Regions from separate parts of the Micromonospora sp. NPDC005237 genome, predicted to be linked through region 2. Evidence: riboswitches for the same ligand, from Rfam matches in the RefSeq annotation. Region 2 holds a riboswitch; the other holds the start of a gene.
What was found. Region 2 has a riboswitch for thiamine pyrophosphate ahead of ABZT87_RS11960 (ECF transporter S component). Riboswitches for the same ligand answer to the same signal wherever they lie in the genome.
Positions count from the first base shown of each region.

Region 1 (9,121 bases), on a different contig from region 2:
GCTCGGCGGGCAGCGTCGCGTCGTGGTACGACCGCGCCGTCTCCGGGTCCAGCGAGAGGTTGAACTGGTCCTCCCAGCGGAACTCGAACCGCGCCTTGGACAGCGCGTCGTCCCACGCCTGCGCGCCCGGGTGCCCCTTGGCCAGGTCCGCCGCGTGGGCCGCGATCTTGTACGCGATCACGCCCGCCTTGACGTCGTCGCGGTCCGGCAGGCCGAGGTGCTCCTTCGGGGTCACGTAGCAGAGCATGGCGGTGCCGAACATGCCGATCATCGCGGCGCCGATGGCCGAGGTGATGTGGTCGTACGCGGGCGCGATGTCGGTGGTCAGCGGGCCGAGCGTGTAGAAGGGCGCCTCGTGGCACCACTCCTGCTGGAGATCCACGTTCTCCTTGATCTTGTGCATGGGCACGTGGCCGGGGCCCTCGATCATCACCTGCACGTCGTGCTCCCAGGCGAGCGTCGTCAACTCGCCGAGGGTGCGCAGCTCGGCGAACTGCGCCTCGTCGTTGGCGTCGGCGATCGAGCCGGGCCGCAGCCCGTCGCCGAGGGAGAACGTCACGTCGTAGCGCGCGAGGATCGCGCACAGCTCGGCGAAGTTGGTGTAGAGGAAGTTCTCCTCGTGGTGGGCCAGGCACCACGCCGCCATGATCGAGCCGCCCCGGGAGACGATGCCGGTGACCCGGTCCACGGCCAGCGGCACGTACGGCAGCAGCACCCCGGCGTGCACAGTCATGTAGTCGACGCCCTGCTCGGCCTGCTCGATCACGGTTTCCCGGAAGACCTCCCAGCTCAGCTTGACCGGGTCGCCGCCGACCTTCTCCAGGGCCTGGTAGATCGGCACCGTGCCGATCGGCACCGGCGAGTTCCGCACGATCGCCTCCCGGGTCTCGTGGATCCGCTTGCCGGTGGACAGGTCCATCACGGTGTCGGCGCCCCAGCGGGTGGCCCAGGTCAGCTTCTCCACCTCCTCGGCGACCGACGAGCTGACCGCCGACGTGCCGATGTTGGCGTTCACCTTGACCAGGAACGCCTTGCCGATGATCGCCGGCTCGCACTCCGGGTGGTTGACGTTGAGCGGCAGCACCGCCCGGCCGGCGGCGATCTCGGCCCGCACGAGTTCCGGGTCGACGTTCTCCCGGATCGCCACGAACTCCATCTCCGGCGTCACCACGCCGGCCCGCGCGTACGCGAGCTGCGTCGGACGTCGTCCGTCCACACCGGCGAGCGGCGTACCGGCGCCTCGTACCGGCGCCACGTCACCCCGCTCGGCGATCCACGGGCCCCGCAACGCGGGCAACCCCACCGACGGGTCCGATCCCGGGCCGGACGTGTCGTAGAGCCGCACCGGCGGATGGTCGCCGGTCAGCGCCACCTCGGCGAACGGCACCCGCACATCCGGCCGTGACCCCTCGACGTACACCTTGCCTCGTGCCTGCATGACAACCTCCCTGGTGATCAGGCGGACCAGCCGAAGTGATCCAGCGGCCCGCGCCCCGCGCCCAGCTCCCAGCCCCGCGCGCCGGTCAGCGCGCGGAGCACGTACTCCTTGGCGGCCCCCACCGCCGCCGGCACCGGATCGCCCAGCGCGAGCCGCACGGCGATCGCCGCCGAGAACGAGCACCCGGTGCCGTGGGTGTGCCGGGTGTCCACCCGTGGCCCGCGCAGCAGGGTCGTGACGCCGCCCCCGTGCAGCACGTCGACCGCTTCGTCTCCACCCAGGTCACCGCCGGTGACCACCACGTGCTCCGGGCCGCCAGCGGCGAGGGCCTCCGCGGCGACGACCATCCCGGCCAGGTCGTCCACCGCGCGTCCGGTGATGGCCGCGGCCTCCGCGCAGTTCGGCGTCGCCACCCGGGCGTACGGAAGCAGCCGCTCCACCGCACCCACCACGCCGAGCCGGTGGCCGCTCGTGGCGACCAGCACCGGATCGACGACGAGTTGGGGCAGCCGGCCGTCCTGGGCAGCCTGGGCCACCGCGTCGGCGACTGCGGGTGTGCCGAGCATTCCCGTCTTGACCGCGCCGACGGTGAAGTCGGCGAGGACGCTGTCCAGCTGCTCGGTGACCGTGCGCGGCGGCAGCGGCAGGACGGCGTCGACACCGCGGGTGTTCTGCGCGGTGACCGCCGTGAGGACGCTGGTGCCGTACGCCCCGAGCGCCGCGAAGACCTTGAGGTCGGCCTGGATGCCGGCGCCGCCGCCGGAGTCGGAGCCGGCGATGGTGAGGATGGTTTGTGGGGTCACTGGCTTTCCTCTGTGGTTGCGCTTTGGGGCTGCGGCCGACCGTGCCCACTCCGGGCGGTCAGGCTTGATCCCTGCGTGGGCACGGTCGGCCGCAGCCCTGACCGGGGGGCCTCCGTGCGCCCGTGCCGGCTTTTTACGAGCTTTTGGGTGACCGCCTTGACGAAGGCGCTGCTCAGGGTGGCGGCTGTTTCTTCTGGGTCTTCGGCTCGCATGAGTGCGCCCAGCACGGCCACTCCGGCGGCTCCGGCGTCGACGCACGCGGTTACCTGTTCCGGGGTTTCAACCCCGCCCAGAGCCAGCAGAGGCGCCGGGCTTGCGCGCACCAGGCTGCCCAGTCCCGCGACGTTCAGGGGTGGGCCGTAGCCGGGCTTGGATTTTGTTGGCCAGACTGGGGAGACCGTGGCGTAGTGCTCGGTGGTGAGGCGGTTCAGCTCGGCCACGCTGTGGCAGGAGCGGCCGACCAGTTGGTGGGGCGGCGGCGGGTACGGGCCGGCGGCGGGCAGGTGGACGGCGTCGCCGCCGAGCGGTTCGGGGCCGGCCACGATGAGGGTCCCGTCGACGTCGGCGAGGATCGCGCGCAGGTCGACCGCGAGGGCGGCGCGCTCGGCGCGGGGCAGGTCCTTCTCCCGCAGCACGACCCATCGCACTCCCCCGGCGACCGCTCCCGCGACGACCCGTTCAAGACCGCCCCTGGCGACCAGCCGATCGGTCAACAGGACAACCCCCGACGGCACCAACCCCGTCACAGGTCTGGTCTTCCCTCGTCGGGAGTGGACGGCAGGGCGTGGAAGCGGCGGGCGATCCGTCCCGCACCGGCGGCCAGTCGGCCCGCCTCGACGGCGTACCGCATCGCCGTGGCCATCGCCACCGGGTCGGCGGCCCGGGTCACCGCGCTGGCCAGCAGGACCGCGTCGCAGCCCAGCTCCATCGCCAGGGCCGCGTCGGACGCCGTGCCGATGCCGGCGTCCAGGATCACGGGGACGTCCACGCTCTGCCGGATCAGCCGGATGTGGTGCGGGTTGCCGATGCCGAGCCCGGAGCCGATCGGCGCCCCAGCGGGCATCACCGCGGCACAGCCCACGTCGGCGAGGCGGCGGGCCAGCACCGGGTCGTCACTCGTGTACGGCAGCACCGTGAAGCCGTCGGCGACCAGCTCCTCGGCGGCGCGGAGCAGTTCCACGCCGTCGGGCAGCAGCGTCCGCTCGTCGCCGATCACCTCCAACTTGACCCAGTCGGTGTCGAACGCGTCGCGCGCCAGCCGGGCCACCTTCACCGCCTCGGTGGCGGTGTGGCAGCCGGCGGTGTTCGGCAGCAGCCGTACGCCGCACCGGTCCAGCAGGTCCAGCAGCCCTCCGGCGGTGCCCGGGGCGGTGCCCACCCGGCGCAGCGCCAGCGTGACCAGCTCCGTACCGGACGCCCGGATCGCCTGTTCCAGCACGTGCAGGTTCGCGGCGCCGCCGGTGCCGAGGATCAACCGCGAGCAGAACGTGACCCCACCCAGTTCGAAGGACACGCCGCTCACCCGCCCTGCGCGGCGGTCAGCACCTCGACGCGGTCACCGTCGCGCAGCACCGTGCCCGGCCAGCCGGCCCGGGGCACCACCTCGCCGTTGACCGCGACCGCGACGCCACGCTGGTGCGGGGCGACGTCGCGGACCAGATCGGCCACCGACGCGCCGCCGGGGACGCTGCGCCCGGCCCCGTTCACCGTCAACTCCACAGGTCCTCCTCGGTCGTCCGTCCAGGTCCGCTCACGTCGCCCGCTCCGGGCCGTGCCGCGTCGCCGGCCGGAGAGGCGACGGCGAACCGGCGTCCGCTCACGTCGCCCGCGCCGAGCCGTGCCGCGTCGCCGGTCCCGGTCGACGACGCGACGGCGAACCGGTCCGCGCCGAAGGGCGCGAGCAGCGGGTCGGGCACGCCGGTGGTCACCAGGTCGGCGATCTTCTCGGCGGTGATCGGGGTGAGCACGATGCCGTGCCGGTGGTGCCCGGTGGCGGCCAGGACGTCCGGCCGGCCGGGCAGCGGCCCGAGGATCGGCGCGTTGTCCGGCGTTGCGGGCCGCAGGCCGGCGACCGCCTCGACCAGGTCGTACTCGGTCAGCTCGGGCAACAGGTCGACACCGGCGCGCAGCAGCCGCAGCACCGCGCCGGCGGTGACGCTGGCGTCCGCGCGCTCCTCGACCGTCGCGCCGAGGACCACCTCGCCGTCGGCCCGGGGCACCAGGTAGACGTGCTCGCCGTCGGCGTACCCCCGGATCACGTGCCGGAAGCCCGGCGCGACGCCGCCGGGCGCGCGCAGCCGGAGGATCTGGCCCTTCACCGGCCGCACGGGCATGCCGGTGAGCGCGGCGGCCCCGCAGCCGGCGGCGACCACGGTGACCCCCGCGTCCACGTCGGACAGCCGCCGGACCGGCTGCGGCACGAGCACCGCGCCGGCCCGCCGCGCGGCCGTGCGCAGCGCCGGCACCAGCAGCCGGGGATCGACCTGGTGGTCGGTGGGCGCGAGCGCGCCGCCGCGCACCCGAGGGGCGAGCGCCGGTTCGCGGTCGCGCAGCTCGCTCGGGCGCAGCGGCGTCACCGGCAGACCCAACCCCTGTTGGTACGCCCAGAGCCGGCGTGCCTCGGCGAGGTCGTCGCCGGTCAGCCCGACCATCAGGGTGCCCTCGGTCCGGTAGCCGATCTCGGTGCCGCTCGCCTCGGTCAGCTCGGCGGCGAACCCGGGCCAGCGGGCGGCGGACGCCACCAGCAGCTCGGTCAGCCGCCGCTCGCCGAAGTACGCCTCGGCGACCGGGGAGAGCATGCCGGCGGCGACGGCCGATGCCCCCGACCCGGGAGCCGGGTCGTGCACCTCGACGCGCAACCCCCGGATGGCACAGCGCCACGCGATGGCCAGTCCGATCGGGCCCGCGCCGACCACCGCCACATCGGTGCGCGTCACGCCAGCGCCCGCAGCAGGTCGGCGGTCGCCCGCGCGGGGTCGGCGGCGCCGGAGAGCGCACCGACCACCGCCACCCCGTACGCCCCGGCGGCCCGCAGCGCCGGCACCCGGTCGGCGGTCACCCCGCCGATCGCGATGACCGGCACGTCGACGGCGTCGGCGACGGCGCGGACGCCCGCAGGCCCGATGGGATCCGGCAGGCCGTTCTTGGTGCTGGTGGCGTGGCACGGGCCGACGCCCAGGTAGCTGGCCCCGGCGGTGACCGCCTCGACCGCCGTCTCCGGCGCGCGTGCGGTGGCGCCGAGCACGCCGGTCGGGCCGAGCACGTGCCGGGCGGCGGCGACCGGCAGGTCGTCGGCCCCGACGTGCCCACCGGCGGCGCCCACCGCGAGCGCCACGTGCAGCCGGTCGTTGACCAGGCAGGTCGCTCCGTACGGCGCGCAGAGCGCCAGCACCCGGCCGGCCAGGTCGTACGCCTCGCGATCGGTCGCGGAGTCCTCCACCCGGACCTGCACGACGAGGTCGGCGCGGGCCGCCGCGAGGGCGGCCCGGACCACGGTGAGTGGGTCACGCCCGGGTCGGGTGTCGGTGATCAGATGCAGTCGTCCAAGGGACGGCACGGCAACACTCCTCCCTGCGCCGGCATTACCCGGATCAGGTTCGACGGTCGGGGGCTGTCAGCCCCCCTCTCAGCCCGGTACACCGGGCTCCCGTGGGTTACTTGCGTGTCACCGTACGACAGTTCCGCCGGTCTGCCAAGGGAGCGGCCGCCGGCCGGACAGGGTCCCATCGATGGGGTACTTTCTCCGGTCCTGTTCGGAATGTCGCACGCCGTTGCAGAACCGTTACCGGCCGGCATCTTGCCCGACATGGATACACCAGAATTAATTTGTTCAGCGATTCGACAAAATGCCGGTGGGGACGCCCTGGCACGGCCTCCCCGCCGGCTCCATCCGGGACGGTCTTCGGCAGCCGGCCCCCGCGATTCCTGTCCACCGCGACATTGGAGGCGGCGTGTCCCGTTCTCGTCGTACCCGTTTACCACTCACCGCTACCCTGCTCTCCCTAGCGCTCGCCTCGACGACCCTGCTCGGGTCGCCGGCGCAGGCGGCTCCGGCCGCGGCGCAGGTCCCCCCGCGAGACGCGCAGGCCGCGGCTCCGGTCACCCAGGTGGTGCCGAAGGCACCGAAGGCCGCAGCGGCCGACCCCTACTCCGTCCTGGTCTTCTCCAAGACCGCCGGCTTTCGGCACGACTCCATCCCCACCGGCATCGCCGCCATCCAGCAGCTCGGCGCGGCGAACGGGTTCACAGTGGACACCACTGAGGACGGTGCCGCGTTCAACGACGCCAACCTCGCCAAGTACAAGGCCGTGATCTGGCTCTCCACCACCGGTGACGTCCTCGACGCCGACCAGCAGGCGGCCTTCGAGCGCTACGTGCGGGCCGGCGGCGGTTACGCCGGCGTCCACGCCGCCTCGGACACCGAGTACAGCTGGGCCTGGTACGGCGACCTGGTCGGCGCGTACTTCGCCAACCACCCGCAGAACCAGCAGGCCACCGTCAAGGTGGAGGACCACGCCCACCCGTCCACCGCCGAACTGCCGGACCACTGGTCCCGGTTCGACGAGTGGTACAACTTCCAGACCAACCCCCGGCCGGACGTGCACGTGCTGGCCAGCCTGGACGAGAAGAGCTACACCCCGGGCGCCGGCGCGATGGGCGCCGACCACCCGACCGCGTGGTGCCAGGACTTCGACGGTGGCCGCTCCTGGTACACCGGCGGCGGGCACACCCGGGAGTCGTACGCCGAGCCCGAGTTCCTCAAGCACCTGCTCGGCGGCATCCAGACGGCGGCCGGCGTGGTCGACGCCGACTGCGGCGCCTCGAAGACGTCCAGCTTCGAGAAGGTCACGCTGGACAGCAACACAAGCAACCCGATGGAGCTGGACATCGCCCCCGACGGGCGGGTCTTCTACATCGAGCGCGACGGCCGGGTGCAGATCATCAAGCCCGACACCGGCAGCACCGTCACCGCCGTCGACCTGGACGTCTTCACCGGCAACGAGGACGGCCTCATCGGCATCCGGCTCGACCCGGACTTCGCCACCAACAAGTGGGTGTATCTCTACTACGCCCCGAACGACGGCGTCACCCGCAACCTGCTGTCCCGGTTCACGGTGACCGGCGACACCATCGACCCGGCGAGCGAGAAGCAGGTGCTGCGGGTCGACACCCAGCGCAACACCTGCTGCCACGCCGGCGGCAGCATGACCTTCGACAGCGCCGGCAACCTCTACCTGGCCACCGGTGACAACACCAACCCGTTCGAGTCGAACGCGTACTCGCCGCTCGACGAGCGGCCGGGCCGTCAGGACTACGACTCGCAGCGCACCTCCGCCAACACGAACGACCTGCGCGGCAAGGTGATCCGGATCCACCCGGAGGACGACGGGACGTACACCGTTCCGACCGGCAACCTCTTCGCGCCGGGCACCGAGAAGACCCGTCCCGAGATCTACGCGATGGGCTTCCGCAACCCGTTCCGGATCGGCACCGACCCGAAGACCGACACGCTGTACGTCGGGGACTACGGGCCGGACGCCAACGCGGACAACCCGAACCGGGGCCCCCGCGGTCTGGTCGAGTGGAACGTCGTGACCCCCGGCAACTACGGCTGGCCGTACTGCACCGGGACGAACGAGGCGTACAACGACTACACGTTCCCGTCCGGCCCGAGCGGTCCGAAGTTCGACTGCGCCGCGCCGGTGAACAACTCGCCCAACAACACCGGCCTGACCAACCTCCCGCCGGTCGTCCCGGCCACCGTCGACTACGGCTACGCCGGTGACGCGCGGTACCCGGAGATCGGTGGCGGTGGCGCCCCGATGGGCGGTCCGGCCTACCGGTACGACGCCAACCTCAACTCCACCCGCAAGTGGCCGGCCTACTACGACGGCAAGGCGCTGCTCGGCGAGTGGAACCAGAACAAGATGTACACGATGCAGATGACCGCCGACGGCAAGTCGTTGGTGGACATCAACCAGCTGCTCACCGGTATGCGCATGATCCGGCCGATGGACTTCGAGTTCGGCCCGGACGGCGCGCTCTACCTGATCGAGTGGGGCACGGGCTTCGGCGGCAACAACGACGACTCCGGCATCTACCGGATCGACTACACCGCCGGCGACCGCGCACCGATCGCCGCGGCGTCCGCCAACCCGACCTCGGGGCCGGCGCCGTTGACGGTCGCCTTCTCCAGCGCCGGCTCCCGGGACCCGGACGGCGGCGCGCTCACCTACGCCTGGACCTTCGGCGACGGGCAGACCTCCACCGAGGCCAACCCGACGCACACGTACGCGACGGCGGGCAACTACACCGCCCAGCTCACCGTGACCAACCCGAAGGGCCGTACCGCGGTGGCCAACGTGCCGGTCACCGTGGGCAACACCGCACCGACGGTGAGCATCGAGTTCCCGCCGGACGGTGGCTTCTTCAACTGGGGTGACCAGGTCCGCTACACGGTCAAGGTGACCGACCCCGAGGACGGGCAGATCGACTGCGCCCGGGTGAACCTGCAGGTGCTGCTCGGTCACGACGAGCACGCCCACCCGCTGGAGCAGCACACCGGCTGCACCGGCACCGTCCAGACGTCGCTCGCCTCCGGGCACGGCGCCGAGGCGAACGTGTTCGCGGTCTTCGAGGCCACCTACACCGACAAGGGCGGGGCCGGCGGGTCCGGCGCGCTCACCGGCCGGGACATCGAGATCCTGCAGCCCAAGCAGAAGCAGGCCGAGTACTTCACGGCCACCGGACGGGTGCCGGGCGGCACCGGCGGCGGAGACGCCGGCGTGCAGCGGGAGACCGGGGCCGACACCGCAGGTGGCGGCCAGAACATCGGGTTCATCGAGGACGGCGACTGGTGGTCGATCGTCCCGGCGAACCT
Region 1 is NZ_JBEXHJ010000011.1:44,698-53,818, reverse strand. Features, by position in the region: gene thiC (phosphomethylpyrimidine synthase ThiC) at 1-1,438, opposite strand, end outside; gene thiD (bifunctional hydroxymethylpyrimidine kinase/phosphomethylpyrimidine kinase) at 1,456-2,241, opposite strand; gene ABZT87_RS27350 (thiamine phosphate synthase) at 2,238-2,987, opposite strand; gene ABZT87_RS27345 (thiazole synthase) at 2,984-3,763, opposite strand; gene thiS (sulfur carrier protein ThiS) at 3,760-3,960, opposite strand; gene thiO (glycine oxidase ThiO) at 3,951-5,177, opposite strand; gene thiE (thiamine phosphate synthase) at 5,174-5,797, opposite strand; TPP riboswitch at 5,792-5,901, opposite strand; gene ABZT87_RS27325 (ThuA domain-containing protein) at 6,192-9,121, shown strand, end outside.
Region 1: another riboswitch for thiamine pyrophosphate. It lies ahead of thiE (thiamine phosphate synthase); the one in region 2 lies ahead of ABZT87_RS11960 (ECF transporter S component).

Region 2 (9,121 bases):
GCCGTTGCGGGCCAGGTTGCGGGCCAGGTTTCGGCCCATCACCGCCAGCCCGGTCACGCCGATCTGCGCCGTCGCCTGCTCAGCCATTCGTGCCGCCACCTCTCGCCGTCGAACTATCCTGCTGCGACCGTATCGCGGCGCGCGGCATCGTGGGCGGGTCGTCCCACGGCGGGTCACCGCCTGGTCGCGGCCCGTTCGCCCGGCGCGTCCACACCTCGACCGGCAGCCACGCTCACCCCTGGGCCAGTCGATCCTCCACACGCGCCACCTTCGCGGTGAGCGCATCGGTGACCCCGGGCCGAACGTCGGCCTTCAGGACGACGCTCACCCGGGGCGCCTGCGCGGCCACCACGTCGACCGCCCGCTTCACCACCGCCATCACCTCGTCCCACTCGCCCTCGACGGTGGTGAACATGGCATCGGTCCGGTTGGGCAACCCGGACTCGCGGACCACCCGTACCGCCTCGGCAACCAGGTCACCCACGGAGTCGCCGGCACCGAGCGGAGTGATCGAGAACGCGATCAGCATGCGCCGATCGTGCCAGGAAATCGGGTGCGCGTCTCATCGGGCGGTGGTTAGGGTTCGGGCATGCGTAACTGACGCCCCACTTCCCGAGCCGGCCCGCCGCCCCGCGATCGCGGTCCGTGCGCTCCCGGGCGTCGCGCGTCTCCGTCCACCGTTCGGCGGTGTTGACCCAGCCCGATCCCCGGTGAGCAGTCCCTTCCCATTCGACCGTCGCGTTGCCACGGTCACCAGCCGATCCGACCGACCGCGGGAGCGCGGGACCGCCGGGAAGGTCGGCACCGAAGGAGGCCCGGATGCCCGCCAGGCGCAATCCGAAGAAGACCCGTACGCCCGCGCCGACGCCGCTGGGCACCGACCCGGCGGCCGGCCACGGCCCGCTCCCACCCACCCGCCCCGACCTCCCGGTCGAACCGATCGAGCCGGCGCTGCCAGCCGTGCTGACCGAGCCGGCGGCGCCGGTGGAGCCCGCGTTGCCTGCGGCGCTGGTCGAGCCGGCGCTGGCCGTCGACGTGCCGGCGGCGGTCGACGCGCCGACGGTGGACGATCTGCCGAAGACCGCCGGGCGACCGACGGCACCGACGGCCGGGCCACCGCAGGCCGGCGGTAACCGCTCGGGCGGTGGCCGCAGCCAACGGGCCGGCCAGCCCCGCCGGTACGCCTTCCGCCGGAGCTGACCGACCCGACCCGTCGGGGCGGTGGCACCAATGTCGGTGATGTGGTGGCCTGCGCAGTGCAGGAGACCACCGCATCACCGAGGTGGTGCGGATCGTCTCGACTGGCTGAGCGGCCCGCTCAGCCGATCAGCGGGCGGAAGGTGCCGAGGAGCACGCTTGTGGTCAGGGCTGCTCCGGCCAGCGCGGCCGCCCCGGCGATCAGCAGCGCGTCGGCGAGGCCGAAGCGCTGGCGTCGGGCGACGGTACGGGGTGTGTCGCCGTCGAAGCCGCGCGCGTCCATGGCGACGGCCAGCCGGGTGCCCCGGCGGATCGCCCCGACCAGCAGCGCGAACGCCGTGGACGCGAACAGCCGCAGCTTCGCCACCGGGTTGCGTCCGGCGTCGACGCCGCGTGCCCGCCGGGCCATGCTGATCATCTGCCATTCCTGACCGAGCAGCGGCACCAGCCGGAACGCGGCCAGCGACCCGACGGCGAACCGCGCCGGCGCCTTCGCGTTCTGGATCAGCGCGTCCGCCAGGTCGGTCGGGTCGGTGGTGGCGAAGACGATCACGCCGGGCAGGGCCACCGCGAAGACCCGCAGCACCAGGCCGAGAGCGGTGCGCAGCACGCCGGTGCTCACCAGCACCGGCCCGGCGTCCAGCAGGATCCGGCCGGACTGGTCGGCGGCGAAGAGCACCAGGGTGACCAGGATGCCGGCGGCGCTGAGCAGCAGGGGCAGGGCCCGCCGGGCCAGCATCCGGTAGCGGACGCCGAACAGCGGCAGGACGGCCAGTTCGACCGCGATGGCGATCGCCGGCGCCACCGGGTCGAGCGTCGCCAGCAGGGTGAACGAGAAGACCAGCGCGGCGGCCACCTTCGCCACCGGGTTGCGCCGGGCCAGCGGGGCGCCGGGCGCGGCGATCGGCTCGATGCTGATCACCGGGCGCCGTCCGGTGCCCGCTGGAGGGTGACCGTGCGATCGGCGAGCGCGGCGACGAAGTCGAGGTCGTGGGTGACCGTGACCACGCCGTGCCCGGCGTCCCGCAGGTCGGCGAAGAGGTCGACCAGCTCCCGCCAGGTCCGCCGGTCCTGCCCGAAGGTCGGTTCGTCGCAGATCAGCAGGCGGGGCGCCGTGGCCAGGGCCGTCGCCACGCTCAGTCGCCGCGCCTCCCCACCGGAGAGGGTGTACGGGTTGGCGGCCGCGAGTCGGGTCAGCCGCAGCCGGTCCAGCAGCCCCGCGGCGGTCTCCCGGACGGCAGCCTCGGGTTGACCCGTCCGGCGTGGCCCGAGCGCCAGCTCGTCGAAGACGGTGCCGGTGACGAACTGGTGCTCCGGGTCCTGGAAGACCGACCCGATCCGTCGGGCCAGCGCGGGCGCTCGCCAGCGGTGCGGGGGAGCGCGGTGGTCGGCGCCGGCCAACTCGGCCGAGGCGGTGACGCGGCCGGCGCCCGGTTTGAGCAGGCCGCCGAGCAGCAGCGCCAGGGTGGACTTGCCGGCGCCGTTGGGTCCGCGTACGGCGAGTGCCTCTCCGGCGCGTACCGCCAGGTCGGTGGGGCCCAGCCGGGGCGGCAGGCCGAGCCGGTCGGCGGTGAGCAGCAGGTCGCCAGGGGCGGCGGTGGCCGTGCGGGGTGCGATGGGGTGACCGGGCACCCAGACGCCCTCGGCGGCGAGGGCAGCGCCGTGCGCGGCGAAGACCGCCTCGGGCGTCCCGTCCGCGCGGACCCCGCCGCCAGGCTCCAGGACGACCACCCGGTCGACCAGTGGCAGCGCCTCGGCGACCCGGTGTTCGACCAGGATCAGTGTGGTGTCGGCGTCCAGCGCGCCCGCCACCGCGCCCCGGACCAGGTCGGCCCCGTCCGGGTCGAGGTTGGCGGTCGGCTCGTCGAGCAGCAGCAGGCCGGGCCGCAGGGCAAGCGCGCCGGCCAGGGCCAGGCGTTGCTGCTCGCCGCCGGAGAGCGCGGCAGTGCTGCGGTCGCGGGGGTACGGGAAGCCGACCCGCCGCAGCGCTTCGTCGACCCGGGGCCAGATCTCGTCCGTCGGCACGCCCCGGTTCTCCAGCCCGAACGCGACGTCGTCGCCGCTGCGCGCCATCACCAGCTGGGTCTGCGGGTCCTGGAAGACGATGCCGACCCGTTCCCGCGCCTTGCGGGGGTCGAGCCCGTCGATCTCGACGGTGCCCTCCTGCTCACCGGAATCCTCGGGCAGCAGCCCGGCCAGCGCGGTGAGCAGGGTGCTCTTACCGGCCCCGGAGGGCCCGAGCAGCAGCACCCGTTCTCCGGCCTCGACCCGCAGATCCACCCCGCGCACGGCCCAGGCCCGCCGCCCGGCATGCCGCCACCCGAACCCCCGCAGCAGTACCCCGCCCACCCAACACCCCCTCCCGGCCGTCTCCCGGCCGTCTCCCGGCCGTCCTCCCGCCGTCTTCCCGCCGTCTCCCCGCCGGTGATCAAGAGGTTTGCGTCAGAATTCCGGCTTCCGTTGACGCAAACCTCTTGATCACCGGGACAGTTGCGCCCTCAGATGAGGGCGCGGTTTCGGCCTACCGGGAAGCGGTCCAGCGCGCCGGTGTTGGCCAGGGCGCGGGTGAGCAGCCAGCCGCCCACGCCAGCGATGATCGTGGCGCTGACGATGGTGAGCAGGGCGTACGGGATGCGGTAGTCGCCCAGCGCGTAGTCGACGTTCCAGACGAAGAAGTCGAACAGCGCCGCGCTGAGACCGGTCAGCGCGCCGGCCAGCACGGCGGTCGGCAGCCGGTACGACCGGTACCGGAAAGCGGCGAACGCCAGCTCGGCCCCGATGCCCTGCACGATGCCCTGGGGGATCACCGTGCCGGCCCACTGGCTGCCCAGCAGCGCGGAGACGACCGCGGCCACCGTTTCGCAGTAGAGCGCGGCGCCGGGCTTGCGGATGACCAGGCCGCCGACGACGGCCGGCAGCAGCCAGACGCCGTAGATCAGCGTCTGCGCGGGCGGGAAGAAGGCGAACGCGCCCTCGGTGGCGCTCCAGACCAGGCCCCAGGCCCAGAAGATGACGCCGAAGGCGACCGCGATCACCGAGGCGACCACGATGTCGATGGTGCGCCAACGGCTGGTGGTGTTGTCCATGCTGTGCTCCCAGTTCAGTGGAACGAACCAGGAGAAGACGCACGCCGCGCGCCCGGTGGCACCGGACTCACGGCGCGGCTGGAGGTCGACCGAACTCCCTGCGCTGGCATTACCCAGATCAGGTTCGAGGGTCTGCGGGCGTGCCCGCACTCTCAGCGCTGTGCGCTCCCCTGTCGGATGTGAAGTTGTCTCGGTGACGCTAGCACCGACCAGGGGTAACGGCCCAGCAGGGCATTCGGCCGCCCGCGCATCAGGGCCGGCGCTCGGCCGGCTGGGTAGGCTGCCGATCATGCAGGTCGACGCGCGAGGTCTCACGTTCGAGATAGGCACCGGCGGCCCGGCCGACGGCATTCCCGTCCTCCTGCTGCACGGCTTCCCGCAGCACAGCGGCGAGTGGGACGACGTCGTGCCGGCACTGCACGCCGCCGGGCTGCGCACGTACGCGCTGGACCAGCGGGGCTACTCGCCGGGTGCCCGGCCGGAGGCGGTGGTCGCGTACCGGATTCCGGAACTGGTCGCCGACGTGGTGGCGGTGCTCGACGCGCTCGATGTGGACGCCGTCCACCTGGTCGGCCACGACTGGGGCGCGATCGTGGCCTGGGCGGTGGCCGCCGCGCACCCCGAGCGGGTCCGTACGTTGACCGCGGTGTCCGTGCCGCATCCGGCGGCCATGGCGCACGCTCTCGCCACCGACGGCCAGCAGAAGGCGCGCTCGTCGTACATCGCGCTGTTCCGCAAGCCGGGCAAGGCCGAGAAGGTGCTGCTGGCGTGGCACGCGACGGCGCTGCGCAAGATGCTCGGCGGGGTGGGTGACGCCTCCCGGGTGGACCGCTACGCCGACCCGATGCGCGAGCCGGGTGCGCTCACCGCCGCCCTGAACTGGTACCGGGCCATGTCCCGTGCCGACCTGGCCGGCGTCGGCCCGGTCGCGGTACCCACCACCTACGTCTGGAGCGACCGGGACGTCGCCATCGGGCGGACCGCCGCCGAGGCGTGCGAGGCCAATGTCACCGGTGACTACCGCTTCGTACCGCTGCCCGGGGTGAGCCACTGGATTCCGGACGCCGCACCCGCCGCGCTGGCCGAGGCGGTCCTGGCCCGGATCGCCGGGACGGCCTGAGCCGTGCCGTGCCGAGACGCGCCGGGCAGACCAGCGTCGGGCCGTCGGGCGTCGGGCCGTCGGGCGCCGGGTGGGCCGGCGCCGGGCGGAGGAGCGCCGTGACGGCACCTGCCGGCGGGCCGGACACCCGTCGCTCGCTCGCCGCGCAGCTGCGCCTGCTGGGTGTACGCCCCGGCTCGACGCGGGCGACTTCGGCGCGTTGGGTCGGGACCTGGAGGCCACCGGGGCGGTGCGCTGCGGCCCGCTGGGCGCGGGGACGGGGAGGTTGGTACGCCAGCGGGCGGCGGTCGACTTCGCGGTGCAGTGGATGGCCCGCAACCGGACGACGGAGGACGCATGAGTGTGAGCGCCGAGGACTACCTGGCCGTGGTGACCGAGACGATCGGCCGGGTGGCCGCCAGCCAGCGGGATGCGGTCGGGCGGGCCGCCGATCTGATCGCCGAAGCGGTACGCGCCGACGGGGTGGTGCACGCCTTCGGCACCGGGCACTCGGAGGCCCTCGCCATGGAGATCGCCGGTCGGGCGGGTGGTCTGGTGCCCACCAACCGGATCGCGCTGCGTGACCTGGTGCTGCTCGGCGGCGAACCGGCCGATCGTCTCGGGCCGCTGCTGGAGCGGGACCCGGCGGTGGCGCACCGGCTCTGGGAGCTGGCCCCCGTACGCCCTGCCGACGTCTTCGTGCTCGCGTCGAACTCCGGGGTCAACGGCGCGATGGTCGAGTTCGCCACGCTGGTCAAGGAGCATGGTCACCCGCTGGTGGCGATCACCTCGGCGCAGCACTCCGGCCGGATGACGTCCCGCCACCCGTCCGGGCGCAAGCTGGCCGACCTCGCCGACGTGGTGCTCGACAACGGCGCACCGTACGGCGACGCGACCCTGCCGCTGCCCGGCGGTGGCGCGGTCGGCGCGGTCTCCTCGATCACGGCGGCGCTGCTGGCGCAGCAGATCACCGTGGAGGTCGTCGCCCGGTTGCTGGCAGCGGGGGAGCGGCCCCCGGTCTACCTGTCGGCGAACATCCCGGACGGCGACGCGCACAACACGGCCCTGGAGGCCAGATACGCCGGCCGGATCCGCCGCGGCTCCTGACCCCCGGCGGCGCGGGCGATGGCGCGACCCGGGCGGTCGGCATGGCGCGGGCGGGCGACGGCACGGCGGGTGGCGCGGGCGGCTCGGCTTGGGGCGGGCGGGCGACGGCACGGCGACCGGGCGATGACCGGCGGGCGACGGGGAGATGGCCGGAACGTGTCGTGAGCCTGTTTCGCGCTCGGCCGTGTGGGGCATTGGCGTTGCTGCCGGCGGCTGGGACCGCCGGCAGTACCGTCTGACCGGAGGTAGCGCGTGTCCAAGGAGACCGAGAAGCAGCGTTGGCAGCGCAACTTCGCCGACCTGTTGCAGGAGCTGCGGGTCGCCCAGACCGGCGTGCAGATCCTCTTCGCCTTCCTGCTCACCCTGCCGTTCAGCAACGGGTTCACCCGGACCAGCGAGTTCCAGCGGGACGTCTACATCGTCGCGCTGCTCGCCGCGGCCGCCGCCACCGCGATGATCATCTCGCCGGTGGCGTTCCACCGGGCGCTGTTCCGTCAGGGGCGCAAGCCGGAGCTGGTGCGGTTCGCGCACCGGATGGCCACCGGCGGCCTCGCCTTCATGCTGATCGCGATGGTCAGCGCGGTCCTGCTGATCACCGACTTCGTGCTGGACCGGCCGATCGCGTTCCTGCTCAGCGCGCTGGCCGGGCTCTGGTTCCTCCTGTTCTGGGTGATCCTGCCGTTCGCCCGCCGCAACTGGGGGGACGACGACATCGACGACGACGATGACGACCCGGACACGCTCAGCGGCCGCTGACCCCGCCGGAGCAGCGAGCAGACGATCCGCACGCAGCGCTACCCCTGGGTAACAACCGGGGGTAGCGTGACGGTAGTCGCGCACGTCGACGCAGCCGCAACCGAGGTTCGAGGGGGCAGCCGTGACCACGACGCAGAATGGCCGACCGGCACCGGACGGCCCCGACTCCGAAGCCGGCAGCGTCACACCGGGCAGCACCGGGCCGTTGCCGGCGGAGGCGGGGCAGGTCTCCGAGAAGGAGGCCCGGCAGGTCGCCGAGGCCGCCCGGGAGTCCACCTGGGATCGGCCCAGCTTCGGCAAGGAGCTGTTCCTCGGGCGGTTCCGGCTCGACCTGATCGATCCCTGGCCCCGCTCCGACCCGGACGACGTGGCCCGCGCCGAGGAGTTCCTTGGTCGGTTCCGCGCCTTCCTCACCTCCGAGGTGGACGGCGCTGCCATCGAACGGGACGCCTCCATTCCGGACGCCGTGTTCCACGGGCTGGCCGACCTCGGCGCGTTCGGCATGAAGATCGACCGCAAGTACGGCGGCCTCGGGCTGAGCAACCTGCACTACTGCCGGGCGCTGATGCTGGCCGGCTCGGTCAGCCCGGCGATCGGCGCGCTGCTCTCGGCCCACCAGTCGATCGGGGTGCCGCAGCCGCTGAAGATGTTCGGCACCGCCGAGCAGAAGCAGCGCTTCCTGCCCCGGCTCGCCGCGGGCGAGGTCTCCGCGTTCCTGCTCACCGAGCCGGACGTGGGCTCCGACCCGGCCCGGCTCGCCACCACCGCCGAGCCGACCGAGGACGGCACCGGCTACCGACTCAACGGGGTCAAGCTCTGGGCCACCAACGGCATCGTCGCGACCCTGCTGGTGGTGATGGCCCGGGTGCCCGCCGCCGAGGGTCGGCGCGGCGGGATCACCGCGTTCGTGGTGGACGGCGACAGCGCGGGCATCACCGTGGAGCGGCGCAACGAGTTCGTCGGCCTGCGCGGTCTGGAGAACAGCCTGACCCGGTTCCACGACGTGTTCGTGCCGGCGGAGAACGTCATCGGCGGTGAGGGCAAGGGGCTCAAGATCGCCCTGACCACGCTGAACACCGGTCGGCTCTCGCTGCCGGCCATGTGCGTGGGCGCCGGCAAGTGGTCGTTGAACGTGGCCCGGGGGTGGGCCGCCGACCGCGTCCAGTGGGGCCGGCCGGTGGGCGAGCACGAGGCGGTCGCCCAGAAGCTCTCCTTCATCGCCGCCACCACGTACGGCATGGAGACCATGCTCGACCTGTGCTGCCTGCTCGCCGACGACGACCGCAACGACATCCGGATCGAGGCGGCGCTGGTCAAGCTGTACGCCAGCGAGATGGCCTGGAAGATCGCCGACGAGCTGATCCAGATCCGGGGCGGGCGTGGCTACGAGACGGCCGACTCGCTGGCCGCCCGCGGCGAACGCCCGGCCAACGTCGAGCAGGTGCTCCGCGACCTGCGGATCAACCGGATCTTCGAGGGCTCGACCGAGATCATGCATCTGCTGATCGCCCGGGAGGCGGTCGACGCCCACCTCTCGGTGGCCGGCGACATCATCGACCCGGAGGCGGGGCTCGGCCGCAAGGCCCGCGCCGGCGCCCGTGCGGGAGCGTTCTACGCGAGGTGGCTGCCCACCCTCGCGGTCGGCAAGGGCCAGAGCCCATCGGCGTACGCCGAGTTCGGGCCCCTGGCCGCGCACCTGCGCCAGGTGGAACGGTCGTCGCGCAAGCTGGCCCGGTCGACGTTCTACGCGATGTCCCGCTGGCAGGGAAAGCTGGAGCGCAAGCAGGCGTTCCTCGGGCGCGTGGTGGACATCGGCGCGGAGTTGTTCGCGATGTCCGCCGTCTGCGTCCGGGCGTCCGCCGAGCGCGACACGCGG
Region 2 is NZ_JBEXHJ010000003.1:666,868-675,988, reverse strand. Features, by position in the region: gene gndA (NADP-dependent phosphogluconate dehydrogenase) at 1-87, opposite strand, end outside; gene ABZT87_RS11980 (MTH1187 family thiamine-binding protein) at 233-529, opposite strand; gene ABZT87_RS11975 (hypothetical protein) at 820-1,200, shown strand; gene ABZT87_RS11970 (energy-coupling factor transporter transmembrane component T) at 1,319-2,119, opposite strand; gene ABZT87_RS11965 (ABC transporter ATP-binding protein) at 2,116-3,546, opposite strand; gene ABZT87_RS11960 (ECF transporter S component) at 3,696-4,283, opposite strand; TPP riboswitch at 4,361-4,465, opposite strand; gene ABZT87_RS11955 (alpha/beta fold hydrolase) at 4,573-5,403, shown strand; gene ABZT87_RS11950 (AAC(3) family N-acetyltransferase) at 5,474-5,743, shown strand; gene ABZT87_RS11945 (SIS domain-containing protein) at 5,740-6,489, shown strand; gene ABZT87_RS11940 (DUF6328 family protein) at 6,742-7,245, shown strand; gene ABZT87_RS11935 (acyl-CoA dehydrogenase family protein) at 7,367-9,121, shown strand, end outside.